2 regions of the Roseateles sp. FW301-B2 genome follow, and region 2 is predicted to be linked to the other one. Evidence: riboswitches for the same ligand, from Rfam matches in the RefSeq annotation. Region 2 holds a riboswitch; the other holds the start of a gene.
What was found. Region 2 has a riboswitch for thiamine pyrophosphate ahead of AC3WQY_RS00085 (TonB-dependent siderophore receptor). Riboswitches for the same ligand answer to the same signal wherever they lie in the genome.
Positions count from the first base shown of each region.

Region 1: another riboswitch for thiamine pyrophosphate. It lies ahead of thiC (phosphomethylpyrimidine synthase ThiC); the one in region 2 lies ahead of AC3WQY_RS00085 (TonB-dependent siderophore receptor).

Region 1 is NZ_JBYTBE010000006.1:93,478-108,982, forward strand. Features, by position in the region: gene AC3WQY_RS06370 (FAD-dependent oxidoreductase) at 1-340, opposite strand, end outside; gene thiC (phosphomethylpyrimidine synthase ThiC) at 342-2,204, opposite strand; TPP riboswitch at 2,303-2,427, opposite strand; gene AC3WQY_RS06380 (TonB family protein) at 2,583-3,284, shown strand; gene AC3WQY_RS06385 (LysR family transcriptional regulator) at 3,253-4,203, opposite strand; gene AC3WQY_RS06390 (FMN-dependent NADH-azoreductase) at 4,327-4,965, shown strand; gene AC3WQY_RS06395 (pirin family protein) at 4,998-5,870, shown strand; gene AC3WQY_RS06400 (PEP-CTERM sorting domain-containing protein) at 5,972-6,520, shown strand; gene AC3WQY_RS06405 (hypothetical protein) at 6,517-8,535, shown strand; gene AC3WQY_RS06410 (pirin family protein) at 8,513-9,418, opposite strand; gene AC3WQY_RS06415 (NADPH-dependent FMN reductase) at 9,415-9,963, opposite strand; gene AC3WQY_RS06420 (GspE/PulE family protein) at 10,061-12,013, shown strand; gene cueR (Cu(I)-responsive transcriptional regulator) at 12,018-12,440, opposite strand; gene AC3WQY_RS06430 (heavy metal translocating P-type ATPase) at 12,440-14,830, opposite strand; gene AC3WQY_RS06435 (heavy-metal-associated domain-containing protein) at 14,927-15,121, shown strand; gene AC3WQY_RS06440 (xanthine dehydrogenase family protein molybdopterin-binding subunit) at 15,136-15,505, opposite strand, start outside.
Region 2 is NZ_JBYTBE010000001.1:12,288-27,792, reverse strand. Features, by position in the region: gene AC3WQY_RS00125 (nitrite/sulfite reductase) at 1-818, shown strand, start outside; gene AC3WQY_RS00120 (DUF934 domain-containing protein) at 835-1,326, shown strand; gene AC3WQY_RS00115 (phosphoadenylyl-sulfate reductase) at 1,323-2,129, shown strand; gene cysD (sulfate adenylyltransferase subunit CysD) at 2,126-3,085, shown strand; gene AC3WQY_RS00105 (sulfate adenylyltransferase subunit 1) at 3,085-4,383, shown strand; gene cobA (uroporphyrinogen-III C-methyltransferase) at 4,394-5,158, shown strand; gene fdxA (ferredoxin FdxA) at 5,229-5,552, shown strand; gene AC3WQY_RS00090 (NAD(P)/FAD-dependent oxidoreductase) at 5,596-6,702, shown strand; TPP riboswitch at 6,776-6,878, shown strand; gene AC3WQY_RS00085 (TonB-dependent siderophore receptor) at 6,929-9,064, shown strand; tRNA gene AC3WQY_RS00080 (tRNA-Asn) at 9,101-9,176, shown strand; tRNA gene AC3WQY_RS00075 (tRNA-Asn) at 9,241-9,316, shown strand; gene AC3WQY_RS00070 (hypothetical protein) at 9,409-10,890, opposite strand; gene AC3WQY_RS00065 (hypothetical protein) at 11,533-12,354, shown strand; gene AC3WQY_RS00060 (PKD domain-containing protein) at 12,368-15,505, shown strand, end outside.

The sequences.
Region 1 (15,505 bases), on a different contig from region 2:
GCAGCACGCGCGCCGCGGCGCCCTGGTCGGGGCGGTGCGCCAGCAGCAGGCTGCCCTCGGTCTGCAGGCGCACCGGCTGATGCAGCGCGGCGACGATGGCGGGCCACAGGCGCAGCGATTGCCAGCCGAGCACCGCCACCTCGGCCTCGGCGCGGTCCAGCTCGGCCAGCGGGCTGAGCATGCCGGCGGCCGTGAAGGCGGCGGCGCCCTGGCCATCGAGGGCGGGCGCGGGGCCGGGGCCGGCGTCCCAGACCCGCACCTCATGGCCGGCGCGCGCGAGCGCCCAGGCGAACAGGCGGCCGGCCAGGCCGGCGCCGGCGATGGCGATCGTCTTCGCCATCTCAGGCCTTCGCGATTGGGATGTAGAGCTCGCTGCCCTGCGCCTTGAACTCGGCGCTCTTGGCTTCCATCCCGGCCGCCATGCCCTCGGCGTATTCACGCACATCCTGCGTGATCTTCATCGAGCAGAACTTGGGCCCGCACATGGAGCAGAAGTGGGCCACCTTGGCGCTGTCCTTGGGCAAGGTCTCGTCGTGGAACTCGCGCGCGGTCTCGGGGTCGAGGCCGAGGTTGAACTGGTCCTGCCAGCGGAATTCGAAGCGTGCCTTGGAGAGCGCGTCGTCGCGGGCGCGGGCACCGGGGTGGCCCTTGGCGATATCGGCCGCGTGGGCGGCGATCTTGTAGGCCATCAGGCCGGCCTTGACGTCGTCGCGGTTCGGCAGGCCCAGATGTTCCTTGGGCGTGACGTAGCAGAGCATGGCGCAGCCGAACCAGCCGATCATGGCCGCGCCGATGCCCGAGGTGATGTGGTCGTAGCCGGGCGCGATGTCGGTGGTCAAGGGGCCGAGCGTGTAGAAGGGCGCCTCGTCGCAGTGCTTGAGCTGCTCGGTCATGTTCGCCTGGATCATGTGCATGGGCACATGGCCGGGGCCCTCGATCATGGTCTGCACATCGTGCTTCCAGGCGACTTTGGTGAGCTCGCCCAGGGTGCGCAGCTCGGCGAACTGGGCTTCGTCGTTGGCGTCGGCCAGCGAGCCGGGGCGCAGACCGTCGCCCAGCGAGAAGCTGACGTCGTAGGCCTTCACGATCTCGCAGATCTCTTCGAAATGCGTGTAGAGGAAGTTCTCCTGGTGGTGGGCGATGCACCACTTCGCCAGGATGGAGCCGCCGCGCGAGACGATGCCGGTGCGGCGCTTCACCGTCATGGGCACGAAGGGCAGGCGCACGCCGGCGTGGATGGTGAAGTAGTCGACCCCCTGCTCGGCCTGCTCGATCAAGGTGTCGCGGAACAGCGCCCAGGTGAGGTCCTCGGCCACGCCACCTACCTTTTCAAGTGCCTGGTAGATGGGCACGGTGCCGATCGGCACCGGGCTGTTGCGGATGATCCAGTCGCGCGTGGTGTGGATGTTGCGGCCGGTGCTGAGGTCCATCACCGTGTCGGCGCCCCAGCGCGTGCTCCACACCAGCTTCTCCACCTCTTCCTCGATGCTGGACGTGACCGCCGAGTTGCCGATATTGGCGTTCACCTTGACGAGGAAGTTGCGGCCGATCGCCATCGGCTCCAGCTCGGGGTGGTTGATATTGGCCGGGATGATGGCGCGGCCGCGCGCCACCTCGTCGCGCACGAACTCGGGCGTGATGATGGCCGGGATGCTGGCGCCGAAGGCATGGCCGGCCAGGCGCGCCTCGCGCTCGGCATCGGCCTGGTATTCCTGCATCCAGGCGTGACGCTGGTTCTCGCGGATCGCCACGTACTCCATCTCGGGCGTGACGATGCCGCGGCGCGCGTAGTGCAGCTGGGTCACGTTGGCGCCAGGCTTGGCGCGGCGTGGCTGGCGCTGCAGGCCGGCGCTGAGGGCCTGCAGCCTGAGCTGCTGGGCCTGGTCGCGCAGGCCGTCGTCGATCAGCTGGATGCGACGGCCCTCGTAGGCCTCGGTATCGCCACGCGCTTCCACCCAGGCGGCGCGCGGGGCGGGCAGGCCGCGGTGCACGTCGATGCTGGCGCTGGCGTCGGTATAGGGCCCGGAGGCGTCGTAGACGGTGACGACCTCGCCGTTCGTGAGCGCGATGGCGCGCATCGGCACGCGCAGCTCGGGGTGCAGCTCGCCCGGCAGGTACTGCTTGCTGGAGCCGGGCAGGGGCTCGCGGGTCAATTGGATGTTGTCGCTGAGCCCTTCAAGGCCTGCGTCGCTCACGCTGTTCATGCTCGTCTTCCTCCGGTCGGTGCAACAAGGACTCCGGAGGTCGGACTCAAGCAGGCGGACGGACGGGCGCGCGGGGCGGCCTGAGGCCCGCGCGGGCGGGCATGCAGACAAGCTCTTCTTACGCCGGTACGAGCCGGATCAAGTTCAGCGGGTCCGTGGCTTCCACCACATCTCAGCCCGGTGCATCGTTGCGACGCACGGCAGGGCTCCCCGGAGCGAGGCGCGAGTATAGGCGGCAAGCGTGAAGACTTTGACGGGGCTGCGGGCAAACCCTTGGCCAGGGCGGCCGGGGGCGCTGCGTACACTCCGGGCGCTCACCGTCCCGCATGCCCGTCAAAAGCTGGGCCGCCGGCGGGCTCTCGACGAAGGAATGGAACGATGAACGGCTCCTTGTCTGCATTGCGCATGTGCCGTCTGGCCTTGGCGCTGGGCCTTGCCGCCGCGACGCTGGGTGTTGCCGCTCAGCAGCTCGGGGACCTTGAGAAGAAGTCTTCCCTCAGCGATGCCGATCGGGCCAAGCGCGACGCCGACAAGGTGTTCCAGTGGATCAAGTTCAACGCCGACAAGGCGCCCGCCAAGCCCGTCGCGCCTGCGCCCGCACCGGCCAAGCCGGCCGCACCGGTGGCCAAGGCCGCGCCGCGGCACGAGTCACCGGCGCCCAGCCCCAAGGCCGAGGAGCTGCAGAACAAGCCCGAGCCTGCCGTGGCCACTGCGGCGAGCAGCAGCAGCCCGGCGCCCGAGCCGGTTCAGCTGGCCACCGCGAGCCCCAAGCTGAATCCCCCGCCGCCCGCCGCCGTGGCGCCCGCAGCGGCGCCCGAGCCCGAACCCGAGGTGGCGCTGAAGCTGATCAACAAGGTCGAGCCGGAGATCCCGCGCCAGCTGCTCAGCAGCGTGCGCAACGGCCTGGTGGTGGTGAAGTTCACTGTCGAGCCGAATGGCGCGGTGAGCGGGGCCGAGGCCATCAAGAGCTCGCACCGCAAGCTCTCGGTGGCGGCCATCGATGCCGTCAACCAATGGCGCTTCGCGCCGATCCCGCGCTCGCGCGAGGTCAGTGTGGAGATCGGCTTTCAGGCTGAGTAGCCTTGCAACTGGCCAGCGTGGCCGCCATCGCCTCGATGAAGACGCGGCTGCGCAGCGGCATCAGGCGGCGCTCGGGGAACACCGCCCAGCAGGCCACCGGCGGCAGGCACCAGTCGGGCAGCACGCGTAGCAGCTCGCCGCGTTCCACATAGGGTTGGGCGAAATGCTCGCCCACCGCGGTGATGCCCAGGCCGGCGCAGGCCATGCGCAGAAGCATGTCGGGCGCATTCACCAGGGTGCGCTGCTCGGGCACGCCTTGCCAGCGTTGCGCCTCGGCGCCCTCGCCGCCTTCCCCACGCATGAGTGTCCAGGGCACGGGCTCGCCGGTGCGGCCCAGAATCATCAGCCCCTGCATGCTGCTCAGCGCCTCTGGCAGCTGCGGCTCGCCATGGCGCTGCAGATAGGCCGGTGAGGCGTAGAGCCCGTTGCTGAACAGGGCCAGGCGGCGCGCCGCCAGCTGCGAATCGTCGGGCAGGCTGCCCATGCGCACCGCGAGGTCGAAGCCCTCGGCAATCAGGTCCACGCGGCGCGGCGAGAGGTCCAGTTCCAGCTGCACCTCGGGATAGTCCAGCACGAAGCGGCTCAGCATCTGGTCCAGCGCCTGGTTGGCAAAGTCGCCCGGCATCGAGACGCGCAGCCGCCCGGTGGGGCGCTGCTGGCGATGCAGGGCCAGGGCGAGGGCGCCGTCCACCTCGGCGGCCAGCACGCGTGCATGTTCCAGCACGCCTTGGCCGAATTCGGTCAGCGCCAGCCGGCGCGTGCTGCGCTGCAATAGCTTCTCGCCCAGACGCTGCTCCAGCGCGGCGATGCGGCGCGACACGGTGGACTTGGGCAGTTGCACTCGGTCGGCCGCGCGGCTGAAGCTGCCGGCCTCCATCACACGCGCAAACAGCAGCAGATCGTCAGCGTCCAGACTCATGGCATTGTTCCATTGGTGGAACGATCATATCCATTCTGGCGTCTTCCGATGCTTCGCTGCGATCAATACAGTTCATCCATGGTCTTTCGCAAGACCCGATCAGCAAACCAACGGAGCCCCCAGATGAACATCCTGCAAATCAATTCCAGCGCCCGCCGTGTTCAAGACGGCCAGGGTTCCTTCTCCACCCGCCTGGCGACCGAGCTGGTCGAGGGTCTGCAACAGGCCCAGCCCGGTGCCAGCCTGCAGGTGCGCGACCTGGCGCAGCAAGCCCATCCGGTGCTGGACGAGGCGGCCCTGCAAGCCCTGTTCACCCCGGCCGAGCAGCGCAGCGCGGCGCAGGCCGAGCGCGTGGCCCTGGACGATGGCCTGATTGCCCAGATCCAGGCGGCCGATGTGGTGGTGCTGGGCGTGCCGATGATCAACTTCGGCGTGCCCAGCCAGCTGAAGAACTGGATCGACGCGATCTCGCGGGCCCGCGTCACCTTCCGCTACACCGAGAACGGCCCCGAGGGCCTGCTCACCGGCAAGAAGGTCTATGCGGTGCTGACGCGCGGCGGCCTGCACCGCGACCGCCCCAGCGACACCGTCGTGCCCTATCTGCGTACCGTGCTGGGCTTCCTGGGCATGAGCGACGTCGAGTTCATTTATGCCGAAGGCCTGGGCATGGGCCCGGAGGCCGAGGCGCAAGGCCTGGCCTCGGCGCGTGCCCAGATCCAGCAGCTGCTGCAACCGCAAGCGGCCGAGCCTGCTACCGTCTGACCCTGAATGCATTGACCACGGAGAACGCCATCATGACTGCCGCCACGATCACCACCGTTCTGCAACAGCCTCGCCAGGTCGAGCGGCTGATCGCCGGCCAGCCCACCAGCGATGGCGCGGGCGTCAAGCTCACCCGCGTGCTGACGCAGAACCTGCAGCGCCGCCTCGATCCCTATCTGATGCTGGACGCCTTCGGTTCGGACCAGGCCGACGACTACATCGCCGGCTTCCCCGACCATCCGCACCGCGGCTTCGAGACCATCACCTATATGCTGGAAGGCCGCATGCGCCACCGCGACTCCGCCGGCCATGAGGGCCTGCTGGGCAATGGCGGCGTGCAGTGGATGACGGCCGGGCGCGGCGTGATCCATTCGGAGCTGCCCGAGCAGGAAGAGGGCCGCATGGAAGGCTTCCAGCTCTGGCTCAACCTGCCGGCCAAGGACAAGATGCGCGCGCCCTGGTACCGCGACATTCCCTCGGCCGAAATCCCCGAGTGGCATGGCGAGGGCGCCAGCGTGCGCGTGATCGCCGGCGCCAGCCGGGGCGTGCAGGGGGCGGTGCAGCGCGAGGGCACCGAGCCGGTGTATCTGGACATCCATCTGCAGCCGGGGGTCAGGTTTGAACAGGCGCTGCCGGACACGCACAACGCCTTCGTCTACGTCTACCGTGGCGGCGTGCAGTTCGGCTCGGGTTGCACCGTGCCGGCCCAGCGCATGGCGATCCTGGCCAATACCGCGGGCAGCGATGGCGTGGCCTTCACGGCCGGCGAGGCGGGTGCGCGCCTGCTGCTGATCGCCGGCAAGCCGCTCAACGAGCCGATCGCGCAGTACGGCCCCTTCGTGATGAATACCGAGGCCGAGCTGATGCAGGCGGTGCGTGACTTCCAGACCGGCAAGCTGGCCTGAGGCTTTGACGCTTGTCAGTGAAACAGGGCGCGCGGCCAAGTTAGGGATGGTTGTTGCGGCGGGGGCTGCTTAGGGTCAGGGCTTGCCACTTGGAGCCCTCTATGCAGCCGATGCCCCTCCTGCGCGCCCGCTGGGTCGCCCCCGCTCTGCTCACCCTGGCCCTTGCCCAGGGCGCTTCCGCCGCCACCATCAACAGCGTCTTCACGCCGCTGGGCGGCAACAGCTGGACAGTGGACTTCACCGTGCTGGCCGATGGCACGCCGGCCAGCCTGTCCGGCTTCACCGTGTTCTTTCCCGAGACCGACTTCAGCAATCTGCTTGTACAGGGATCGCCGGTCAGCTGGGACAGCCTGGTCGTGCAGCCGGATACCGGCATCCCGGCGGCCGGCTACTTCGACAGCGTGATGCTGAACCGCTCGCTGGGCCTGACCGCGGGGCAGTCGCAGGGCGGCTTTGTCGTCAAGTTCGATTACCAGGGCGCCGCGGCGCCGGGCAGTCTGCAGTTTGAGATCACCGATGAGAACTTCCAGCTGCTGGCCAGCGGCCAGACCGCGGTGGTGCCCGAGCCCGCCACCTGGGCGCAGCTGTTCGGCGGCCTGGGCCTGCTCGCCCTGCTGGCACGCCGGCGCGCCGACGGGAGCCGCTCGTGAGCGCCGGGCTGATCGCACGCAGCCTGCAGGGCCTGGTCTGCGGCGCGGCGCTGTTGCTGGCCGCCTGCGGAGGCGGTGAGAGTCAAGACCTGACCCCGATGCGGCCGCAGGCCACGCAGGCGCGCATCCAGGCCGTCGCGGCCGCCAGCGCCTCGGTGGTCTCGCTCACCAAGGTCGGCGAGACGCGCGTGGGGCGCACGGTCTACGACTATGTCTTCAAGATCACGGTGCTCAACGGCGCCCAGGCGCAGACGGCGCTGACGGCCAAGCTGGTGGGCAGCGGCGCCGGCACCACGGTGCTCGATGGCGACGTCAATGTCGGCGATATCGCCGCGAATGCCAGCGCCACGCCGGCTGACACCATCACCCTGCGCCAGGACCGGCTGCTGCCCTTCCTGCCGGCGCAACTGGTGTGGCAGTTCGCGGCCGCGCCGCCAGTGGCCGCGCCGGCCAGCATAGCGCTGGAGCTGAGCCAGTTGGTCGCGGGCGCCGGTACGGCGGTGGGCATCATGCCGACCGTGCTCGACACCGATGGCAAGGCCATGAACCCCTTGCCGGCGATTAGCTACCAGGTGTTGCGCCCGGCGGAGGGCGTGGAGGGTGCGACGCCCGCGGTGGCCGGCCTGCAACTGCAGAGCGCCGCCGACACGCGTGGCGGCTTCACCCTGGTGGCCACGGTGGATGGCACGGCCATCAGCGTGCAACAGCCCTTCACGGTGATCGCGCCGACCCCGGTGTCCAAGAACTCCGGCCTGTATGCCAATCTGTCGGCGGCGCAGGGCAGCCTGGCGCGCAACCTCAAGCTGCTCAAGGAGGCGCTGGACCGCGGCGACAACACCGGCGCGGCGGCGGCCAAGGCCGCCATCACGGCGGCGGCGGCCAGCGTGGACCCGGTGCGCATGGTGTTCAGCACGCCCTACCAGCCCGCCAGCGGCTTTGTGCCGCTGCCGGCCAAGCTGGCGGCGAACGGCTATCCGCAGACGCCCGGCGATCTGGCCCATGCCGCCGCCACCGCGCAGCTGAAGGCCAAGATGCAGCAGATCACCGCGCTGCTGAAGCAGTCGGGCGGCGACGACGCCGCCAACACCGCCCTGCTGGACCAGTACCGCAGCGAGCTGCAGACCCTGGCCACCCAGCTGGCTGCGGCGGGCGCGCAGCCCAGCTTGTACGGGCTGGTCGACAAGGCCGACCTGATCCAGGGCCTGATCGCCACCGAGATGCCGGCACTGCTCAAGGCCATGGCCGATCGCACCAATGCCCAGCTGGCGCCGCAGGCGCTGCTTGGCGCGGTGCCCAGCGCCAAGGCGATGAGCCTGGATCGCCTGCTCGGCAGGGCCGCACCGCTGCAAGCCTGGCCCAGCGCCGCCGGGCAGGCCAAGCCGCAGTTCCTGCTGGGCGGCCTGCTGAATGCCCTGGGGCCGATCGGCCAGCTCGTCAACAAGATCTACGGCGACTACCTGAACCAGCTGCAGAACATGGCGGCCATCCTGGCGGCCAAGGGCCTGCTGGACCAGTTCCTGACCCAGACGGTGTTGATCGACGGCGTGCATGCGGGCGCCGCCGTGCTGGGGCCTTATGCCTACAACTACCCCGACAGCACCATCGAGGTCCGCGGCATGGACCTGGCGGTGGCGCAGACCGCCGATGTCTACCTGATCGGTGGCGCGGCCATCAATGCGCTGGGCGGGCTGGCGAGCGCCCTACCACCGCCCAAGCCGACCAGCATCAAGGAGGTCTACGACTATTTCGATGGCCTGATCTCGGCCATCCAGGGCGTCGGCGAGGCCTACGACCTGGCGCACCAGCAGCCCGCCCAGGTGGTCTACAACAGCTTCGACGAGAACTTCGGCTGCCTCGCCACCTTCTCCAGCTTCTGCATGGAGATGCAGTACCCGAGCGGCTTCAAGAACGTCTCGGGCGGCAATGTCAGCTTCACCGTGCTGATCCTGATACGCACCGGCGGAGCGCGCCCGCAGCACGGTTCCGGCGTGTTCAATTTCGCGCCGGGGACTTGAGCTTCAGGCCGGCCGGATCGGGGGCGAGCAGGCGCTCGCCCGCGTAGCCCTGCACCGTGCCGAAGCCGATGCCGGCGTTCCAGTCGGCGGCGAAGCGCTGGACCTCCTCGCTGTCGCGCGCGACGAAGTTCCACCACAGCAGCACCTGCTCCTCGAAGGGCGTGCCGCCCAGCAGCAGCAGGCGCGCCGGTGCCGCGCTGCTGAGCTGCAGCCGATGCGCGCCGGGGGCCAGATAGAGCAGCTGGCCGGGGCTCAGGGTCTGACACTCACCGTCCTCCATGCCGATCTGCAGCTCGCCCTCCAGCGCCATCAGGCCATGCTCGTAGCCCGGGGTCAGCAGCAGCTCGGTGCTGGCCGGCGCCTGGCAGCGCAGGTCCATGCCCAGCAGGGGCGTGTGGCTGGGCACGGGTGAATGCGCGGCGCCATAGCGGCCCACCAGCAGGGTGGTGTTGAAGCCGTTCAGGGCCAGTTGCGGCAGCAGCGGGAAATGCTCGAAGGCGGGCTCGCAAAAGCGCTGCACGTCCGGCAGCGCGATCCACAGCTGGGCCAGCTGCAAGCGTGCCGTCTGCGATTCTTCCGAATGCGCGATGCCACGGCCGGCCGTCATCAGATTCACCTGGCCGGGGCGCAGCATCTGCACCGTGCCCAGCGAGTCGCGGTGCAGCACCTCGCCCTCGATCAGCCAGGAAAAGGTCTGCAGGCCGGTGTGCGGATGCGGGCCCACCCGCATCGGCTTGTCGGCGGGCAGCTCGGCCGGCCCGGCGTGGTCGAGGAAGCACCAGGCGCCCACCATGCGGCGCCTGGCGGTGGGCAGGGCGCGGCGTATCGTCAGCCCGCCGACATCGCCGAAATGTGCCGGCAGCAGTTCGAACTTTTTGCTCATCTCATGGCCTCCGCGGCAAAGCCGCTCAGAAAATCGCGCAGCTGCTGCTTGAGCGTCTCGTCGAGCAGCTCGCCCTGCGCATCGAACAAGGTATTCGCCTTGGACACCATCAGCCGGCCGCCGAACCAGCAGCTGCAGCCGAAGGCGCGCAGCACGCTCAGGATCGCGTCCTGGCTCTGCACCGTGCCGAAGCCGCCGGGCGTGGCCCCCAGCACCGCCACCGGCTTGCCGAAGAAGGTCTTGCGCCCCTCGGCCGGCGGGCGCGAGAGCCAGTCGAGGCCGTTCTTGAGCACGCCGGGGATGGAGTTGTTGTACTCGGGCGTGCCGATGATGAGGCCGTCGGCGGCCTGGATCTCGGCGCGCAGCCGGCTCACCGCCGCCGGCACGCCCTGGGCTTCCACATCGCCGTCGTAGAGCGGGATGCCATGCAGGGTGCGCAGCTCGATGTCCACCCCCTGCGGCGCCAGGCCGATGGCGGCGCGCAGCAGGGCGGTATTGAAGGAAGCCTGGCGCAGGCTGCCGGAAAGGGCGATCAATCGGGTCATGTCGGTACCTGCGGATGGGATGGCTGATTGTGGCCGAGCGGCCACGATCTGACGCAGATCAAGCGCCGCGCCGGCGCGCCGGCCTTAGCCTGTGCATATGAGCGAGCCCCACCACTACGAACACGACACCGTACCCGCTGCCCTGGATGCGCTGAGCCGGCCAAGCACCGAGCTGGGCGTGCCGCCGGTAGAGGCGGATATGGAAGGTGTCTGGGCGGCGTTGCAGCGCGAGCCCGAACATCATGCGGCCCATCTGGGCCAGGCCCTGGTCGGGGCCGGCATGCTCACCGCCAGCCAGCTGGAATCGGCGCTGCGCCGCCAGCGCGCGCAGGAGCAGCATGTGCCGCTGGGCGAGCTGGTGGTGCAGCTGGGTCTGCTCAGCCCGGCGCAGCTGCGCATCGCCCTGGCCAGCTGGCTGGACGTGCCCACTGTCGATCTGGCCCAGCTCAAGCCCGAGCCGGCGGCGCTGGCGCGCATCCCGCGCGCGCTTGCGCAGCGCGAGGGCGTGCTGCCGCTGTTGGTGCGCGACGAGGTGCTGGTGGTGGTGGTCTCCGACCCCTGGGACTACCGGTTGCTGGAGTACCTGCGTTTCGTCAGCGAGCTGCGCGTGCGCCCGGTGCTGGCGGCGGCGGGCACGCTCTCGCAGGCCATCGCCATGGCCTACCAGGTGCCCAGCGGCGATGCCGCCAATGCCGGCGCCGGCACGCCGCAGATGGCCACCGTGCGCGAACTCGCCCAGGAGCTGAGCCAGGCCGATCCCGGCACCGCCGAAACCGATGCCGAGGTGGTGTCGGAGTCCGACAACGCGCTGGTGCGCCTGGTCAACCGCCTGCTCGCCGATGCCATCGAGCTGCGCGCCTCCGACATCCATGTGGAGACCTTCGAGGCACCCAAGCCGGTGCGCATCCGCTTGCGCGTGGACGGCGATCTGATCCGTTATCTGGAGCTGCCCGCGCGGGTGCGTTTCGCGCTGGTGGCGCGACTCAAGATCATGGCCGACCTCGACATCTCCGAGCACCGCCGGCCGCAGGACGGCAAGATCGATTTCGCGCGTTTCGGCGGCACATCGCTGGAGCTGCGCATGGTCACCGTGCCCACCAGCGGCGGCCTGGAAGACGTGGTGCTGCGCCTGCTGGGCGGCATGAAGCCGCTGCCGCTGGACGCGATCGGCCTGTCCGAGACCAATCTGGCGGGCCTGCGCCGCATGATGAGCAAGCCCTATGGCCTGCTGCTGATCTGCGGCCCCACCGGCTGCGGCAAGACCACCACCCTGCACTCGGTGATGCGCGAGCTCAACGAGGACAAGCGCAAGATCTGGACCGCCGAGGACCCGATCGAGATCAGCCAGGACGGGCTGCGCCAGGTGCAGGTGAACGCACGCATCGGCTGGACCTTTGCGGCCGCCATGCGCACCTTTCTGCGCGCCGACCCCGACGTCATCATGATCGGCGAGATGCGCGACGAGGAGACCGCGCGCATCGCGGTGGAGGCCTCGCTGACCGGCCATCTGGTGATGTCCACCCTGCACACCAACTCGGCGCCCGAGAGCGTGACGCGGCTGCTGGAGATCGGCCTGGACCCCTTCATGTTCTCCGACTCGCTGCTGGCGGTGCTGGCGCAGCGCCTGGTGCGGCGGCTGTGTCTGGATTGCCGCATCGTCGAGCCGCTGGATGAACGCGCGGCGCGCTCGCTCTTGCGCCTGTATCAGCAATCCGGCGGCGGCGCGGCCGAGGCCATGAACGAGGAGGAGCTGCTGGCCGGCTGGCGGCAGCGCTTCGGCGTTGACGGAGCTGGCGGCGGCCTGCGCCAGTATCGCCGCCATGGTTGCGACACCTGCGGCGGCACCGGCTACCACGGCCGCCTGGGCATCCACGAGCTGGTGATCGCCGACGAATCGCTGCGCGAGCTGATACGCCGCCGCGCCCCGGCCGCCGAGATGTTCGTCAGCGCGCAGCGCAGCGGCATGCGCACACTGCGGCAGGACGGCATCGAGAAACTGCTGGCCGGCCTGACCGACCTGCCCGAGGTGCTGGCTGCGACCAGCCAATGAGTGCTCAGCCGGCGCTGGCGGCGAGGTCGTCCAGGATCGGGCAATCCGGGCGCTCGTCGCCGTGGCAGCAGCTGATCAGCTGCGCGAGCGTCTGCTTCATGGCCTGCATCTCGGCCAGGCGGCGCTCCAGGTCGGCGATGTGCGCCAGCGCGATGCGCTTGACGTCGCCGCTGGCGCGGCGGCGGTTCTGCCAGAGCTTGAGCAGCTCGCTGATCTCGACGATCGAGAAACCGAGGTCGCGCGCCCGGCGTATGAAGCGCAGGGTGTGCACCTCGCGCTCGGAATAGAGGCGGTAGCCGGCCTCGGTGCGCGCCACCTTGGGCAGCATGCCCAGCGACTCGTAGTGCCGGATCATCTTGGCGGAGACGCCGCTGCGGGCCGCGGCCTCGCCGATATTGCACAAGCTCGTCATCGATGCTTCGTCCATCACGGTCTCCAGCGCTTGAGCAGCAGGGCATTGCTGACCACCGACACGCTCGAAAAAGCCATCGCCGCGCCGGCGATCACCGGGTTCAGAAAGCCCAGCGCGGCCAAGGGGATGCCCACCACGTTGTAGGCAAAGGCCCAGAACAGGTTCTGGTGGATCTTGCGCACGGTGCGGCGCGAGAGCGAGATCGCCTGCGCCACCAGCGCCGGGTCGCCGCGCATCAGGGTCACGCCGGCCGCCTGCATCGCCACCTCGGTGCCGGTGGCCATCGCGAATCCCACATCGGCCGCGGCCAGCGCCGGCGCGTCGTTGATGCCGTCGCCCACCATGCCGACATGGCCCTGCCGCTTCAGCTCGCTGACGATGCGGGCCTTGTCCTCGGGCAGCACCTCGGCGCGCACCTCGTCGAGCCCGAGCTGGCGCCCCACCGCCTCGGCGCTGCCGCGGTTGTCGCCGCTGAGCATGACGCTGTGCACGCCCAGCGCGCGCAGGCTGGCCAGCGCCGCGGCGGCGCTGGGCTTGAGCTGGTCGCCAAAGGCCAGCAGGGCCAGCAGGCGCGGCTGCTGGCCCGCGCCGCCCTCGGCCAGCCACGACACCGTGCGGCCGCGGGCCTGCAGGGCGGTGGCCTCGGCCTGCATGGCGCCCAGATATACGCCCAGCTCCTGCATGTAGCGGGCGCTGCCCAGCTGCAATTCGCGCGGGGCCAGGTCTTGCCCGGGAAGTTGGGCGGCAACGCCGCGGCCGGCCACGGCGCGCAGGCTCTGCACCAACGGTACCGCCAGGCCGCGCCGGGCGGCGGCCTGGCGCACCGCCAGCGCCAGCGGATGCTCGCTGCCCGCCTGCAGGGCCGCGGCCAGGCCCAGGGTCTGGCCCTCGTCCAGGCCGGCGGCACTGTGAAAGGCCAGCAGCTCGGGCTTGCCCAGGGTCAGCGTGCCGGTCTTGTCGAAGGCCACCACCTCCAGCCTGGCGGCGATTTCCAGCGCCTCGGCGTCCTTGATGAGGATGCCATGGCGGGCCGCCACCCCGGTGCCGGCCATGATGGCGGTGGGCGTGGCCAGGCCCAGCGCGCAGGGGCAGGCAATCACCAGCACCGCCACCGCGTTCAGCAGCGCCTGGGTCCAGTCGCCGCGCACCAAGCCCCAGCCCAGCAGGGTGACGAGGGCGGCAGCTATCACCGCCGGCACGAACCAGGCGCTGACCTGATCGACCATGCGCTGGATCGGCGCCTTCTTGGCCTGCGCCGATTCCACCAGCCGCACGATGCGCGCCAGCGTGGATTCGGCGCCCAGCGCGGTGGTGCGCAGCGTCAGCAGGCCCTCGCCGTTGACGGAGCCTCCCACCACCCGGGCCCCGGCCTCCTTGGCCACCGGCAGGCTCTCGCCGGTGATGAGCGACTCGTCCACCTGGCTGGCGCCGGCCAGCACCAGGCCGTCGACCGGGATGCGCTCGCCGGGGCGCACCACCACCTCGTCGCCCAGCACCAGCTGGGCCAGCGGCAGCTCGAGCTCGGCGCCGGCGCGGCGCACGCGCGCGGTCTCCGGGCGCAGCGCCTTGAGGGCGCGGATCGCCTCGCTGGTCTGGCGCTTGGCGCGCGCCTCCAGCCACTTGCCCAGCAGCACCAGGGTGATCACGACCGCCGCCGATTCGAAGTACAGCGACATGCTGCGTGCGCCGTTTTGCAGCAGCTCGTAGACCGAGAGCCCGAAGGCGGCGCTGGTGCCCAGGGCCACCAGCAGGTCCATATTGCCGCTGCCGGCGCGCAGCGCGGCCCAGCCGGCCCGGTAGAAGCGCGCGCCCAGCCAGAACTGCACCGGCAGGGTCAGCGCCAGCTGCAGCCAGCCATCGATCATCCAGTGGCGGCCGGCCAGCATCGCCAGCATGGGCAGCACCAGCGGCGCCGAGAGCAGGGCGGCGATCAGCACCGGCCAGCCGCTGTGCTGCCAGTCCACCGGGCGCGGCGCATCGGCGCCGCTGGCCTCGCCGGCCTGCAGGGCGGCCTGGTAGCCTGCCTGCTGCACGGCGGCCAGCAGCGCGGCCGGGTCCACATTGGCCAGCATGCCGACGCTGGCGTTCTCCAGCGCCAGATTGACGCTCACCCGCAGCACGCCGGGCACTTTCAGCAGCGCCTTCTCCACCCGGCCGACGCAGGAGGCGCAGGTCATGCCGCTGATCTGCAGCGTCAGTTCGCGCTCGGCGACGGCATAGCCGGCGCGCGCCAGCGTGGCCGCCATGGCGGTCAACGCGGCGGTGCCGCTGACGCTGACGCTCTCGGTGCCGAGGTTGACCTCGGCAGCCTGCACGCCGGGCACGCCCAGCAAGGCCTTCTCCACGCGTTTGACGCAGGAGGCGCAGCTCATGCCGGTGATGGGGAGGGTGAGTTGATCGGTCATGTGCGCAGTTTGATGCTTGACATCATGTCAATGTCAAGCGGCTTGACATTACCATGATGGCAAGCTCTACAGTGGCAACACCAACAGGAGTCCACCATGTCCGAATTCACCCTGCCCGATATGAGCTGCGGCCATTGCGTTGCCAGCATCACCAAGGCCGTGCAGGCGCTCGATGCCCAGGCCAAGCTGCAGTTCGACCTGCCCAGCCACAAGGTGCAGGTCGAGAGCCAGCTCAGCCAGGCCGCCCTGGTGGCGGCGCTGACCGAGGCCGGCTACCCGCCATCGGCGTAGTGCGACCAGGCCCTTCAGGCCTTGGCCAGCGCGGCCGTCTCCAGCGGCAGCTTGCGCACCCGCACGCCGGTGGCGGCGAAGATGGCGTTCATCACCGCCGGCGCGATCGGTGGCGTGCCGGGCTCGCCGATGCCGCCGGGCGCCTCCATGCTGGGCACGATGTGCACCTCCACCTTCGGCATCTCGCTCATGCGCAGCACCGGGTAGTCGTGGAAGTTGCTCTGCTCCACGCGCCCGTCCTTGTGGGTGATCTTGCCGTAGAGCGCGGCCGAGAGGCCGTAGACGATGGCGCTCTCGATCTGGCGCGCGATGGTCTGCGGATTCACGGTCTGGCCGCAGTCCACCGCCGCCACCACGCGGTGCACCTTGGGCGTGCCGTCCTTG
Region 2 (15,505 bases):
TGCAGGCCGTGCCCGGCGTGGACATCTTCGCGGGCGTGCAGGCCGGTGCTCAAGGTGTGGCATACCGGCGCTGGCTGGAGCGCAATGTGCATGGCCATCGTCTGAGCGGCTACCGTGCCGTGACGCTCTCGCTCAAGCATGTGGGCATCGCCCCCGGCGACGCCACCGAGCAGCAGATGGACGCCGCCGCCGCCATCGCCGACCAGTTCAGCCAGGGCGAGCTGCGCGTCACGCACGACCAGAACCTGCTGCTGCCCTGGGTACGCGAAAGCGATCTGCCGGCGGTGTTCGAGGCCGCCAAGGCGAACGGCTTTGCCACCCCCAATATCGGCCTGCTGACCGACATGATCGCCTGCCCCGGCGGCGACTTCTGCGCGCTGGCGAATGCCCGCTCGATCCCGGTGGCCGAGGACATCACCCAGCGCTTCCAGGATCTGGACGAGCTCTACGATATCGGCGACATCGACCTGCACATCAGCGGCTGCATCAACAGCTGCGGCCACCACCACAGCGGCCATATCGGCATCCTCGGCGTCGACAAGGACGGCAAGGAGTGGTACCAGGTCTCGCTGGGCGGCTCCGACGGCTCCTCCCTCTCCGGCGCTGCCGTGCCCGGCAAGGTGATCGGCCCCTCCTTCGCCGCCGACGAGGTGGGCGACGTGATCGAAGCCATCGTGCAGACCTACCGCAGCCAGCGCAACAGCGGCGAGCGCTTCATCGACACCGTCAAGCGCGTGGGCCCGCTGCCCTTCAAGGATGCCGCCAACGCCGTGCGCTCCTCCACCGCTGCGCCCGCTGCTGCCGATGCCGCCGCCTGATCAAGAGAAGTCCACCATGAAATTCATCGACACCCACCACGACCAATGGCATCGCTGCGCCGGCGAGGATGGCCCGGTCTCGCACCCCGCCGCCGCCGACCACCTGCTGCTGAGCCTGGAGCAATGGCATGCGGTGCGCGACACCTGGCCCGCCAACCTGGCCGTGGGCGTGCAATTGCCCAACGACGTTGATGTCGAAGACCTGGCCGCCGACCTGCCGCGTCTGGCCCTGGTGGCGCTGAACTTCCCCAAGTGGGTGGATGGCCGCGCCTACACCCAGGCGCGCCTGCTGCGCGTGCGCCTGCGCTTTGCCGGCGAGATCCGCGCCGTAGGCGAGGTGCTGGTGGACATGGTGCCGCTGCTGGCCCGCACCGGCTTCGATGCCGCCCAGCTGCGCCCCGATCAAAGCACTGAGATCGCCCAGCAGCAGCTGGCCTTCTTCCCACGCCATTACCAGGGCGATGTGAACGAGCCCAAGCCCGTGTTTGCCGACAAGGTGGCGTCATGACGGGCGAAGTCAGCAGCCTGCCAGGCGTGTCGGCCTTGCCGGTGGCAGCGTCGTCGTCGGCCATCGGCCTCTATGCGCGCAAGACCGCGGGCTTTGACGAGCGCCTGGCCCATACCAAGCAGCTGCTGCAGCAGGCCTGGGGCCAGCATGGCGCCCGCCTCTTGCAATCCACCAGCCTGGGCGCCGAGGACATGGTGATAACCGCCCTGATCGCCGAGCTGCAACTGCCCATCGCCGTGGCCACGCTGGACACCGGCCGCCTGCACCCCGAGACCCTCGCGCTGTTGCCGCAGATCGAGGCGCGCTACGGCATCAAGGCCGAGGTGTACGCACCCGTGGCCGATGCGGTGGTGCATTTTGTGCGCGCCCGCGGCCTCGACGCGATGTACGAAAGCCTGGCGCTGCGCAAGGAATGCTGCGGCATCCGCAAGCTGGAGCCGCTCTCGCGCATGCTGAACGGCCGCAGCGCCTGGATCACCGGCCTGCGCCGCGAGCAATCGGCCAATCGCGCCGAGGTGCCCGACACCGAGCTGGACGCGCAAGGCCGCGTCAAGGTCAATGCCCTGGCGGACTGGAGCTGGGCCGATGTCTGGTACTTCATCTCCACGTTCGAGGTGCCTTACAACGTGCTGCACGACCAGTTCATGCCCAGCATCGGCTGTGCGCCCTGCACCCGTGCCATCGCGGTGGGCGAGGACTTCCGCGCCGGCCGCTGGTGGTGGGAAGACGAGAACGCCAAGGAATGCGGCCTGCACAAGGCGCATTCAAATGAGGAATTGAAGGAATCGGGAGCCACGGCATGAACGCCCCTGTGAATCTGAACAAACTGCTGCCCACGGTGGACCAGCGCCACCTGGACCATCTGGAAGAAGAAGCCATCTTCATCCTGCGCGAAGTGGCCGCGGCCTTCGAGCGCCCGGCCCTGCTGTTCTCGGGCGGCAAGGATTCCTGCGTGGTGCTGCGCCTGGCCGAGAAGGCCTTCAAGCAGCGCGTGGCCGGCAACGAGTTCAAGGGCAAGCTGCCCTTCCCGCTGGTGCATGTGGACACCGGCCACAACTTCCCCGAGGTGATTGCCTTCCGTGACCAGCGCGCCGCCGAGATGGGCGAGCGCCTGATCGTGGCGCATATGGACGACTCGATCAAACGCGGCACTGTGCGCCTCGCCCATCCGCTGGAGTCGCGCAACGGCCACCAGACGGTGACGCTCTTGGAAGCCATCGAGGAACACCGCTTCGACGTGCTGATCGGCGGCGCCCGCCGCGACGAGGAAAAGGCGCGCGCCAAGGAGCGCATCTTCAGCCACCGCGACAGCTTCGGCCAATGGCAGCCCAAGGAGCAGCGCCCCGAGTTGTGGAACCTGTTCAACACCCGCATCCGCCCGGGCGAGCATTTCCGTGCCTTCCCGATCAGCAACTGGACCGAACTGGACGTGTGGCTCTACCTGGCCCGCGAGAACATTCCGCTGCCCAGCCTCTACTACGCGCATGAGCGTTCCATCATCCGCCGCAAGGGCCTCTTGGTGCCGCTCACCGAGGTGACCCCGCTTGAGCCCGGCGAGCAGGTGGAGAGCGCCACCGTGCGCTTTCGCACCGTGGGCGACATGACCTGCACCTGCCCGGTGGAGAGCGACGCCGCCAACGCCAGCGACATCGTCGCCGAGACCCTCACCGTGACGGTGAGCGAGCGCGGCGCCACCCGCATGGACGACCGAACATCCGACGCTTCGATGGAGCGCCGCAAGAAAGAGGGCTATTTCTGATGAGCGCCGCACTGAACTCCGTCGTCCACGAACAAGACGTGGACACCCAGCACCGCGCGCTGCGCTTCCTCACCGCCGGCAGCGTCGACGACGGCAAGAGCACCCTGATCGGCCGCCTGCTGTTCGACAGCCGCGCCATCCTGGCCGACCAGCTCGATACGCTGGAGAAGCGCGCCGCCGGTGCGCCCATCGACCTCTCCCTACTGACCGACGGCCTGGAGGCCGAGCGCGAGCAGGGCATCACCATCGACGTGGCCTACCGCTACTTCGCCACCAAGACGCGCAAGTTCATCATTGCGGATGCGCCCGGCCATGAGCAGTACACGCGCAATATGGTCACCGCCGCCGCCGGCAGCGATGCCGCCGTGGTGCTGGTGGACATCACCAAGCTCAAGCTCGACGACGCCGAAGTGACGCTGCTGCCGCAGACGCGCCGCCACAGCCTGCTGGCCCATCTGCTGCGCGTGCCCAGCATCGTGTTCGCGATCAACAAGATCGATGCGCTGGACGCACCCGCTGAGGGTTATGCCAAGGTCAGCGCGGCGCTGCGCAAGTTCGCGCAGGCGGCCGGTATCGAAGTGACGGCCATCGTGCCCGTCTCGGCCCTGCGTGGCGACAACGTGACCCAGCCGCTGGACGCCGACTGGTACGACGGCCCCTCGCTGCTGCAGGTGCTGGAAGGCCTGCCCACGGTGCAGGAGAAGGTCGAGGGCCAGCTCTTGATCCCGGTGCAATACGTCGCCACCAATGGCGAGGGCACCGGCCACCAACCGCGCACCCTGTGGGGTCGCATCGCCCACGGCCAGGTGCAGGCGGGCGACGAAGTGCAGATCCTGCCCAGCGGCCAGACCGCAAAAGTGGCCGAGGTGCGCAAGGCCGGCGAGACGGTGGCGCATGGCGTGGCGGGCGAATCTGCCGGCCTGCTGCTGGACCGCCAGCTGGACGTGAGCCGCGGCGACTGGATCGTCACCCCCGGCAGCAGCACGCCCCGGCAGAGCTTCGAGGCCACGTTGGCCTGGCTGGACACCGAACCCGCCGTGGTGGGCCGCAAGTACTGGGTGCGCCATGGCAACCGCTGGGTACAGGCGCGCATCAGCGCGATCGAGCACCGGCTGGACGTCAACAGCCTGGCCGAGGCCGAGGCGCATGAACTGGCCGTCAACGAGATCGGCCATGTGCGCATCGAGCTGCAGGCCGCGCTGCCGGTGGAGCCCTACACGGCCAACCGCGTCGGCGGCGCGCTGATCGTGGTGGACCCCAGCAGCAACCGCACCAGCGGTGCGCTGCTGGTCAGGTAAGCAAGAAGCCATGGGCAAGGTCATCTTCGTCAGCGCCGGCCCCGGGGCCGCCGACCTCATCACCCTGCGCGGCGCGCGTGCGCTGCAGCAGGCCGACGTGGTGCTGTTCGACGCCCTCACCGACCCGGCCTTGCGCGAGTTCGCCCCCCAGGCCCTGTGGCTAGACGTGGGCAAGCGCGGCTTCTGCGACTCCACCGCCCAGACCGCCATCAACGCGGCGCTGGTGAAGCAGGCGCAGGAACACGCCCTGGTGGTACGCCTCAAGGGCGGCGATGCCAGCATCTTCGGCCGGCTGGAAGAAGAGCTGCTGGCGCTGGCCGAAGCGGGCATCGCCAGCGAGGTGGTGCCCGGCGTGACCGCGGCGATTGCCGCCGCCGCCCAGCTGCAGCGCCCGCTGACGCGCCGCGGCCTGGGCCGCAGCGTCAGCCTGACCACCGCGATGACCAAGGATGGCGACCTGCAGGCGCTCAAGAGCGCCGACACCGAGGTCTTCTACATGGCCGGCCGCCAGCTGGCCGCGCTGGGCCGCAAGCTGCTGGAAGCCGGCTGGCCGGCCGACACGCCGGTGGCGGTGGTGTCGCGCGCCGGCTGCGCCGATGCGCTGGCCAGCGACACCCAAGTGTCCGGCCTTGCCGCCGCGGCCATGCTGCACCGCGGCCGGCCCACCGTGGTGACGGTGGGCGCGGGCGCCAAGGCCCTGCCCCAGGCCGCTCCCAAGGAACAAAAGCCCTCGCTTGCGCGCCGTCAACGCCAGCACCAGAGCTTGAACGATTAAAATCCGCGCTTTGCCGTCAATGGGGAGTTCCATTGACGTCCCAGGGCCCTTAAAATATCAGAGCTGCTCCATGACCCACGTCGTCCTCGAATCGTGCATCCGCTGCAAGTACACCGACTGCGTCGATGTCTGCCCGGTCGACTGCTTCCGCGAAGGCCCCAACTTCCTCACCATCGACCCCGATGAGTGCATCGACTGCGCGGTGTGCATCCCCGAGTGCCCGGTGAACGCCATCGTGCCCGAGGAAGATGTGCCGGGCAACCAGCAGCACATGATCAAGATCAATGCCGATCTGGCCAAGAAATGGCCCAGCATCACCAAGCGCAAGGGCTCGCTGCCCGACGCCGACGAGTGGAAAGACCGGACCGACAAGCTGTCCGAGCTGATTCGCTGAACGACTTTCGTCCCCTGCCCCTTTGTCTGGGGCCCTGACCTCCATGGAAAACCAAGTGACACACGCTGCCTCCAATGCCGGCCACGCCGGCGTGATCGAAACCGATGCCGTCATCGTTGGCGCGGGCCCCGTCGGCCTGTTCCAGGTGTTCGAACTCGGCCTGCTGGAGATCAAGGCCCACATCATCGACTCGCTCGCCTACCCGGGCGGCCAGTGCATCGAGCTCTACCCCGACAAGCCCATCTACGACATCCCGGCCGTGCCCGTGTGCACCGGCAAGGAGCTGACCGACAACCTGATGAAGCAGATCGAGCCCTTTGGCGCGACCTTCCATCTGGGCCAGGAAGTCACCACCGTCGAGAAGCAGGACGACGGCCGTTTCTTCGTCGCCACCTCCAAGGGCACGCAGTTCCTCACCAAGACCATCTTCATCGCCGGCGGCGTGGGCTCGTTCCAGCCGCGCACCCTGAAGGTGGAAGGCCTGGACAAGTACGAAGGCAGCCAGGTGCACTACCGCGTGCGCAACCCGGCGCAGTTCGCCGGCAAGAACATCATCGTGATCGGTGGTGGCGACTCGGCACTCGACTGGGCGCTGAACTTCTGCGCCGGCAATGAGGACGGCAGCGCCAACAAGGCCGAGAGCGTGATCCTGGTGCACCGCCGCGACGGCTTCCGTGCCGCGCCGGCCAGCGTGGCCAAGATGAAGGAGCTGTGCGACAACTACGAGATGCAGTTCATCGTCGGCCAGGTCACCGACATCGACGAGGGCGACGAGGTGCTGAAGGGCGTGAAGGTCACCGGCGGTGACGGCGTCACCCGCGTCGTGCCCTGCGACCAGGTGCTGGTGTTCTTCGGCCTCAGCCCCAAGCTGGGCCCGATCGCCGAATGGGGCCTGGCGTTGGAGCGCAAGCAGATCGTCGTCGACACCGAGAAGTTCGAAACCAGCACCCCGGGCATCTTTGCCGTGGGCGACGTGAACACCTATCCGGGCAAGAAGAAGCTGATCCTCTCGGGCTTCCACGAGGCCGCGCTGGCCGCCTTTGCCGCCGCGCCCTACATCTTCCCCGAGAAGCGCATCCACCTGCAGTACACCACCACCAGCCCCAAGCTGCACAAGGTGCTGGGCGTGGAAACGCCGGTGTTCGACTGAGCACCGGCTGTTGCGCCAACACAAGGCCCGCTCAAGCAGCGGGCTTTTTGTTTTCACGGGCCGATAGAATGCGGCTCTTCGCTAGGGGTGCTGGCTCATCAGATGAGCCGGCTGAGATAACACCCTTTGAACCTGACTGAGGTAATCCTCGCGCAGGGAAGCAAGTCAGCAAGAGGGCCTCGCAGCCCCGTCTGTTTTGCCGCCCTGCCATCGAATGAGTAGGACGATGGCACATTCATTTCATTTCTCCCGTATCGCAATCGCCAGCGCCGCCGCGCTGAGCTGTGGGCTGAGCCTGGCCCAATCCTCCACCAGCCTGCCCACCGTCACCGTGAGCGGTCGCAACGCCGACGCGCCGGTTGGCATCGGCGGCTTTGGCGAGACGCCGGTGGCGCGCCTGCCGCTGCAGGCCAGCCTCATCAATGCCGAGCGCCTGGCCGACGCCGGCCTCAGCAGCCTGGCCGGCATCACCAGCCTGGACGCCAGCATCGGCGACGCCTACAACGCGGCCGGCTATGTGTCCTACCTGAAGATTCGCGGCTTCGACCTGGACAACCGCTTCAACTACCGCCGTGACGGCCTGCCCATCAACGCCGAGACCGCGCTGGCGCTCGGCAACAAGGCCGGCATCGAGGTGCTGAAGGGCACCAGCGGCATCCAGTCGGGCACCAGCTCGCCCGGCGGCCTGGTGAACCTGCTGGTGAAGCGCCCCACCGCGAACCTGCTCAACGTCAGCCTCGGCTTCAGCGAGCGAGGCACGACCGAGGCAGCACTGGACTGGAGCCAGCGCTTCGGCAGCGGCGAGGCCTTTGGCCTGCGCGTGAATGCCAGCGCGGCCGAGCTGCGCCCCGAGCTCTACAGCGCCCATGGCCAGCGCCGCCTGCTGGCGGTGGCCGGCGACTGGCGCCTCGGCGCCGACAGCCTGCTGGAAGCCGAATTCGAGCTCAACCGCCAGTCGCAGCCCAGCCAGCCCGGCTTCAGCCTGCTGGGCAACCGTCTGCCCGATGCCAAGACCATCGACCCGCGCACCAACCTCAACAACCTGCCCTGGACGCTGCCGGTGGTATTCGACAACAGCCATGCCTCGCTGCGCTGGCAGCAACGCCTGAACGCCGACTGGCGTGCGCAAGCGCATTGGGGCGCCCAGCGGCTCAAGAGCGACGACCGCCTCGCCTACGCCTATGGCTGCTCGAACGAGAACAACTACGACCGCTATTGCAGCAACGGCGACTTCGACCGCTACGACTTCCGCAGCGAGGGCGAGCGCCGCAACAGCGATGCCCTGGACCTCTCGCTGGCCGGCAAGTTCAGCACCGCCGGCCTGCGGCACGAGCTCAGCACGGGCCTGCTGTTCAGCCGCTATGAGGCACGCTTCAATCGCCAGGCCTACAACTGGTCGGGCGTGGGCAATATCTACCAGGACGTGGTCACGCCGGCCGACCCCAGCCTGACCGACGAGAACACCAACCGCGACGAGCGCAGCACCGAGCTCTATCTGCGCGATGCCGTGCAGCTGGGCGCCGATTGGCAGGCCTGGGCCGGCCTGCGCCATACCCGGCTGCACCGTGAATCGGTGCGCACCGATGGGTCGCGCGCCACCGACTACAAGCAGTCCTTCACCACACCCTGGCTGGGCCTGAGCTACACCCTGGCCGCCGAGCTGATGGCCTATGGCAGCTGGGGCGAAGGCATCGAGTCCGAAGTGGTGCCCAATCGCAGCCGCTATGCCAATGCCGGCCAGGCCCTGCCGGCGCTGCGCAGCCGCCAGTTCGAGCTGGGCCTGAAGGCCGGCTCCAGCACGGTGGACTGGTCGCTCGCCTGGTTCGACATCCGCAAGCCCGAATGGCGCGACATCGGCAGCTGCGACGACACCGCCACCTGCACCCGCCAGGCGGACGGCAGATCCCACCATCGCGGCGTCGAAGCCCAGGCCGACATCAAATGGGCCGGCGGCGGCCTGCTTGCCAGCGCCATGAAGCTCAAGGCGCGCACCGAGGGCAGCTCGATAGCCGGCCTGGATGCGCTCAAGCGCCCCAACGTGGCCGAGACCTCGATCAAGCTCAATGCCCGCCAGCGCCTTGCCGCACTGCCCGGCCTGCAACTGAACGCCGGCCTCGTCTACGAGGGCCCGCGCGCGGCCCTGCCGGACAACAGCATCAGCATTCCCGGCTGGCTGCGCCTGGATGCCGGCCTGCGCTACGAGCAGGCCCTCGGCCAGCGCCAGCTGCTGACCTGGCGCCTGGGCGTGGACAACCTCACCGACAAGCGCGCCTGGCGCGAATCGCCCTACCAGTACGAGCACAGCTACCTCTACCCGCTGGCGCCGCGCACCTGGCGCGCAAGTTTGGAATACAGCTTGTAAGGTTCCAAAAATTCAGTCTATAATGCGAGGCTCTGTTCCTCGATAGCTCAGTTGGTAGAGCGCCGGACTGTTAATCCGTAGGTCCCTGGTTCGAGCCCAGGTCGAGGAGCCACAGAATTTGGAAGCCGCTTCGGTATCCGTAGCGGCTTTCCTTTGAAGTCTTAGTACCGATCAATTCCTCGATAGCTCAGTCGGTAGAGCGCCGGACTGTTAATCCGTAGGTCCCTGGTTCGAGCCCAGGTCGAGGAGCCAGATAGAAAAGCCCCGCAGGTGAAAGCTTGCGGGGCTTTTTCTTTGACCGTGCTCGGACTGGCCAAAGCAACCAATCTCACCAGACCGCCCAGTCACTCACCGAGAATCGCCTGAAATATCAAGGGCCGACTTCGCCGCATACCATCAAGCACATTGCCCTGTCCGCGCGTCGCCTCGCGTAATTCCTTGCGTGCAAGCCGCTTCAATGCCTCGCCCTCTTGCCCTGTGGCGACTTCTGCTCCGAAGCGCCACAGGTTGACGCAGGCGAAGATGATCTGACGAAGCTCCGTCAGATGCTTGGCTTCTCGCAACGTCGACTGATAGAACTCCGGCCGTGCAAGCGGAAAGCGCTCGAAGCTCAATACCGCATTGAACTCTGCGCGCCGCTCGGGATGGTCCAACCACAAGTTGCTGACGAACAGTTGGTCCCAGACACTGTCCTTGCCAACCATGAAGTCATCGCGAATCTGCAGACCCAAGCGATAGGCTTCAAAGGCCCTGACCACCGCATTGCCGTCCCCACAATCGTGCAACGAGGCCTGTATCAGTCCAAGGTTGAAGGCATAGTTTTCTGCTGCTTCATGATCCGACAGGCTGATGGCCCAATACAGTGCGGAGCTGCCGCTCTTCCATGCCTCTCGAAGCTGGCTGTGCGCCGACTCGACACCCCCCCGCTCCAAGTCGGACAGCGCCGCGCGGCGAGCTACAAGTGCCTCGAGGTTGGCCGATTCACCCAGCACACGAGGATCTGGATATGTCAGCAGTTCCGCTGGAACCTCCCCCGGATCACGCGCACCGAAGCCTAGCGGGTCGCTGTCATAGACAATGCGACGCTGCAATTGGCGGCCAAGCGCATACTGACTGGGGTCCGGAAACCCGCGCCGACGAGCACGCCTAGCCACAAGGGCAGCCAACTCCGCTGCCTCGCCGTAGCGCCCACATCGCTTCAGCACGCGCGCCAGCCGCAGTTCCAGCACCCCGCAAATTTCATGTGTCAAGCAACCAAGCTGAAGCGCCGACCGCAGCATCCGCTCGGCGTCGCGGAGACGGCCTTCCGCGCTCAAGCGGTCCGCAGCCATCGCCAAGGCCGCGACACGCAACGCATCGCTGTCCGACTCGCTGATCATCGCCAGACCTGCTTGGGTCTCGGCATGGCAGGGTGCCACGATGGCGGCCTTCGCCAACAAGGCACCGCCACCATCATCCGCTAACGAGGATACATCGTCGCACTGACCAAGCGCCCACTGCTCGCCTGATTGTGGTGACCAGCGCCAGGGCCCTATCGTCTGGTGGCGCGGCGCGCACAAGACTCGAGACCTGAACGCGCCTTCGCCCAGCAGCGCATCCGTCAATATCGCCAGTTGCGCGAACAAGCGCCGAATCCCTGTCCGATCAAGCGGCGTACGCTGCCCGGCCGAACGCAGTGCCGCCTGCAGTTGCGCGGCAGTGATGGCGTCCGGCGCCGCACGCACAAGCTCACTCAACGCCAGGCACTCATAACGGCCGCGGCCATAGACCCATCCGCCGGCCGCCCTGGCGCGGTTCCTCCCCGGATCTAAAACGACCTGAATCATCTGCTCTCCCTGCAAGCATCGCGACAGCAAGCCACTCTGCCCGCCATCCGCTCGCGCGACACAAATGACACTATATGGTTCGCGAAAGCCGTGCAATGCTGGAAAGACCGTAACGGATCTAACACTCAGAAAGGTTGGACACATGCCCTGGTCAATTCGCCCGCTGCGTGCGCTCGCCGGCATGTTTCGCACTGCGCAGGCGAACGCCGCTGTCATTCAGAGCGTCTGCAGGCATTTGAGTAGCGTCACTTGGGGCACTAAGCTCGAGGTCACCCAAGTGCGATGTGCAAGAGCAAGTGCACAGGCGTGCAGATCGGGCACATCCTGTCCGACCTCCCGGCCTTGCCCGGAGAGATGACTGCAGCAGCGGCACGAGCAACGTTCCATGCCACCCGCGGCAAGGCGTCTGTCAACAGACCGCATGCTGGATGGACGACCGACCGTGATTTGACCAATCAGCCAAGGGGCCCAGCACGCTCGTACTGGACTTGTCGGCGCGGCAATGGCGCGGTACCAAGCAAGACCATTGACCGCGCCTGCCCACCTGCAGCGATGGCCTGCGATTCCTTCGAGACGCGCCTACATAGCCTAAGCTCTTTCAAACCAGAACAGGAGTTCGGTCCAATGTGCCGCGCAAGATTCATGATGCTGGGCCTAGCGCTGCTCCAGGCACTGGCTGCACACTGCCAACCAATGCCGCAGTCGACAGAAGCAGCAACTGCGCTGTCGAACATGCGGCTCCTGGTCGGACCGGTTGCAACAGCGTTGCGCTACGAAGAAGACGATGCCGCGGGCCTGGTCACCCAAGGCCCCCTCGATTCGGAGCGCGGAACCATCCACGGGACGCAAGTGCGGCTGCGCTGGACGCGCCTGGCGCGCAAGGACGAGGCTGTTCCCTCCGTGCTGTTTGAACTGGGCCTGCGGCGCGAAAAGGGCAATTCCGCCTACCAGGGGTACTTGCAAGCCGGCGCCTCGTTGCAGCCCTACCGGGCTCGGTCCAGCGAACGCTTCGCGGGCGTTGACGTACGCCTTGGCGTCCCTCTCGCCGCTGATGGTCCTGTGAAACTGGTCCCGTATGCCAGGTATGGCAGTGAGCAATGGGAGCGCGGCCTGACCCAATACAGCGAGCATTTTCACTGGCGCAGCAGCGCGATTGGCGCGCTGATCCAAGCGCATCTGACGCCGCGATTGCAGGTGGAATTCGACTTGGCGCTGGGCCGGATTGCCGATGCCGGCATAGAGGTGCCCAGTCTGAACTTTGCAAGCCATTTGCCGGGCCGCCGCCAGCGTCAGGTCGGCGCATCCTTGCTCCAGGCATTAGGCGCAGGGATCCTGGTCCAGTGCAGCGCGCTGCGCGAAACGCACGCCGCGGGCCAGTCATCCGCCGACTCGGCGGGGATTGTTGAACCGCCGAGCAGAACCCGGCGTACCCGACTGTCTATCGCCTTCGGATACGAATACTAAGAAGGGAGAAAGCATGATGTCTGAGAACCGTCAGCTTGCGCACGCACTTGCAGCATTCGTTTTGGCCGCACTGGCCGCTTGCGGCGGCTCTGGAAGCAGTGGTGCAGATACTGGTGGCGATGCCGGCAACAGCCCTACGCCAGTTCCCCCCGTGCTGGTTGAGGCGCCTGCCCCGCTAACGGCCAAGCTGGTGGAGCTCTCCTCCAGCGAGGCCGGTGTTGCCACGGCCAGTTGGCTGCCAGCCTCGGAGGACGCCGCCACTATGGCGGCGGCGGTATATGAGCTGCATGCCAATCCACAGCAGAACGACTTTGTCCCATCCAGCCAGACCCTGAAGTTCCGCGGAAGCAGCTTGTCAGCCAAGATCACGGGTTTGACCGCTGGTATTTCACATGGCTTCAAGTTGGTCGCCGAAGCCAATGGCAGGCGGGTCGTCGGTGACCTAATGAGCGTTCGCGTCTCCGACACAGCGCCAAATTCGGTCATCGCACCGGTGACGACACTGAGCGCCAATCAGATCCGTTCCGTGGATGCTGCGGGCACCAGCGTAACGCTAGAAGCCGGTGTTGCCGTGCCGGCACCGGGCAGCTACCTGGCATCAGACCGCAATGAGGGCTTCCTGCTGCGCGTGATGAGCGCACAGAAAATTGCAGACGGCTTGATCCAGGTGGCGACCCAGCGTGCCTCGCTGAGCGAGGTGCTGCCTCGGATGAGCCTGTCCTCTGTCGTGGCCATCCCGGGCGTGCCGCAGCCGGCGCAGTTGAACCAGTTGGGGGTTGTCGTGAAGCAAGCGGCGCAGGGCAGTAGTGTGAATTGGCCGCAAACGGGATTCACGCTGTCGAGCGTCGCCCCGAAACAGCCCCAAATGCCATTGTTGAACGTGTCAGCACGGCAGCTTGGCGTAATCGATTCCAGCCAACTCGCCCTGAGCAAGGAGGTCACCGCGATAAAGGGTGACTGGGGCTATATGAGCGCCCCGAAAAGCGTCGCCGTCGCTGCTGGGATCGAGGGCAAGCCGAATTTCCAGGTTCTGCTAGGCGTGACCAATATGCAGATTTCGGCCTGCCGTTTTGACATTATCGGTGATAGCAGCCATAAAGATCTTGCTGGCACGATAGGCGGTGTCGACAACCCGTTGGTCTATTTGAACCCAAAGAATGTCGCGCCGGGAAAATACACCATCGTCTTCATTGCCTATCTTGGCAACAAACAAGATGGCTGCGCAAATACGGACTGGATCGAAGCCCCGCAACTGTCGATCGATATCGTCGTCACCAGTGGCAGCGAGCAGTTCAGTCAGGCCGAGTCGGCTTTTTCGTTTGCGGGCAACGTAAATATTGAAAACACACTCGCATTCCAGTTCGATCCTACCCTGAAACTTGATCTTAATTTGCCGGGCAACGCGAGCGTCGGACTCGATGCCATCGTCAACATCAGCCAAACGCTGCACGTGACCGCATCAGGCGAAGGTAAATTAAATCCGCAGTCTCGGACGCTTATCGGGCCCAGGAATTTCACCAAGATATTCTTGGTGAGCGGCGTGCCCGTTGTGCTCAACGGTACGTTCAGGCTTGATTTTGAGATCAGCGGCACGGCTTCCGGCGTGATTAACGCTACCGAGCAGATAAGCATGGGCTATTCCAAGCTCTCTTATACCCTGACCTATGACGAAAATAATCCACAAAAATGGACGATTTCCTCGCAAAGAGAGCCGACTTTCAAGCTCAGCCTGCAAGGCGAAGGCGATGCGGAAGCCAATTTAGAAATCGCGCTGGTGCCGCAACTGCAAGTCGAGGTGTATGGGCTATCGATGATGGGTGTGGCACTTCGGCCAACGCTGAGTGCCTCCGCGGGCTTGCATGCCACCGCGATGGCAATCCAGGATCCCAAGGGAGTGACTAGCGACGCGGACATGTGGTTGACGAAGGCGGAGTTGCAGGGTGGGCTTGATGCTTACGGCTACGCAGATCTCCGCGCCTGGTCCCATGTCTTCAAAACCTTTCCGGAAGGTGCAGTCGCTGATAAATATGAGACTTACAAGTCGATGTCAATCATTGACCAAACTACCATTCTTCGCCTGCCGGAAATGACGGAGCCGGAAATCCTGTGGGGCGACACGCATCCAAAGGACTCGCGCGCCATCCATATCCGGGCCAAGGTGCAGGACTTTGCTTCGCCCTTTAGTTCTTTGTTTGGGCCACCATCCTTCCTGCCCTTCGCTGCCTGGAAGGCACCCAAGGTGATTGCGGGAAACGACGTGGGCTATCGTTGGATAGATCCGCCGGACGGTGGCAGCGGCGAGCGCAATGCCAATGGCCAACATACGAAGGACTACTGGCTCGTCATTGACAAGCCCGGCGTCTACCGCGCGCGCTTTGCTGCTAACAGCGTCATGGGGAACTGGGCACGCCAGGTGGCGCCCGACGTCACCTTGGACATGAGCGACGCCAACAAGGATGGCGTTCCGGACCGTTGGGCCAGCAAGTACAGCAGCAACAACCTGGCCATCTGGCAGGCGGGCGGCGATCCTGCGACCTGGAAGGGACCGAACCAGGCGCCGGCGGCCAGTTTTACCGCCACCGTGAGTGGCTTGACGGTCAACTTCGATGCCTCGGCATCGCGCGACAGCGACGGCAGTATTGCAAGTTACGAATGGGCTTTTGGCGATGGCGGCAGGGCCAGTGGCAAAACCGTCAGTCGTACCTATGCGAAGGGTGGCACTTATTCAGTCAGGCTGGTCGTCACCGATGACAAAGGTGCTTCCAGTGGCAGCAGCCAAGCGATGGTGGTTGGCGCTGCGGGATCACCTACAGTGTCGGCGCTCAGTCCGGGCATGCTGGTAGCCAATGGTGAGAACCAAACCCTGACCATCAATGGGGCCGGCTTTGTGGCTGGCAGCAAGGTGATGTTCCGATGGGGCGTGGGAAACGGTGCGGGAATATGGACCGAATCCAATGCCGCGCCGACCGTGGATTCTGCGAATCAAATTCGGATACCGATGAATCCCGGCAAAGTCACCGACACCATCTACGTGCAGATCTGCAATGGCGCCAGCTGTTCACGTGATGTCGCGAGTGTTCGGGTCATGGTGATGCCGGTCATGACCTCATTAACACCCGGTTCCATGGTTGCCAATGGCGTGCGCCAGGAC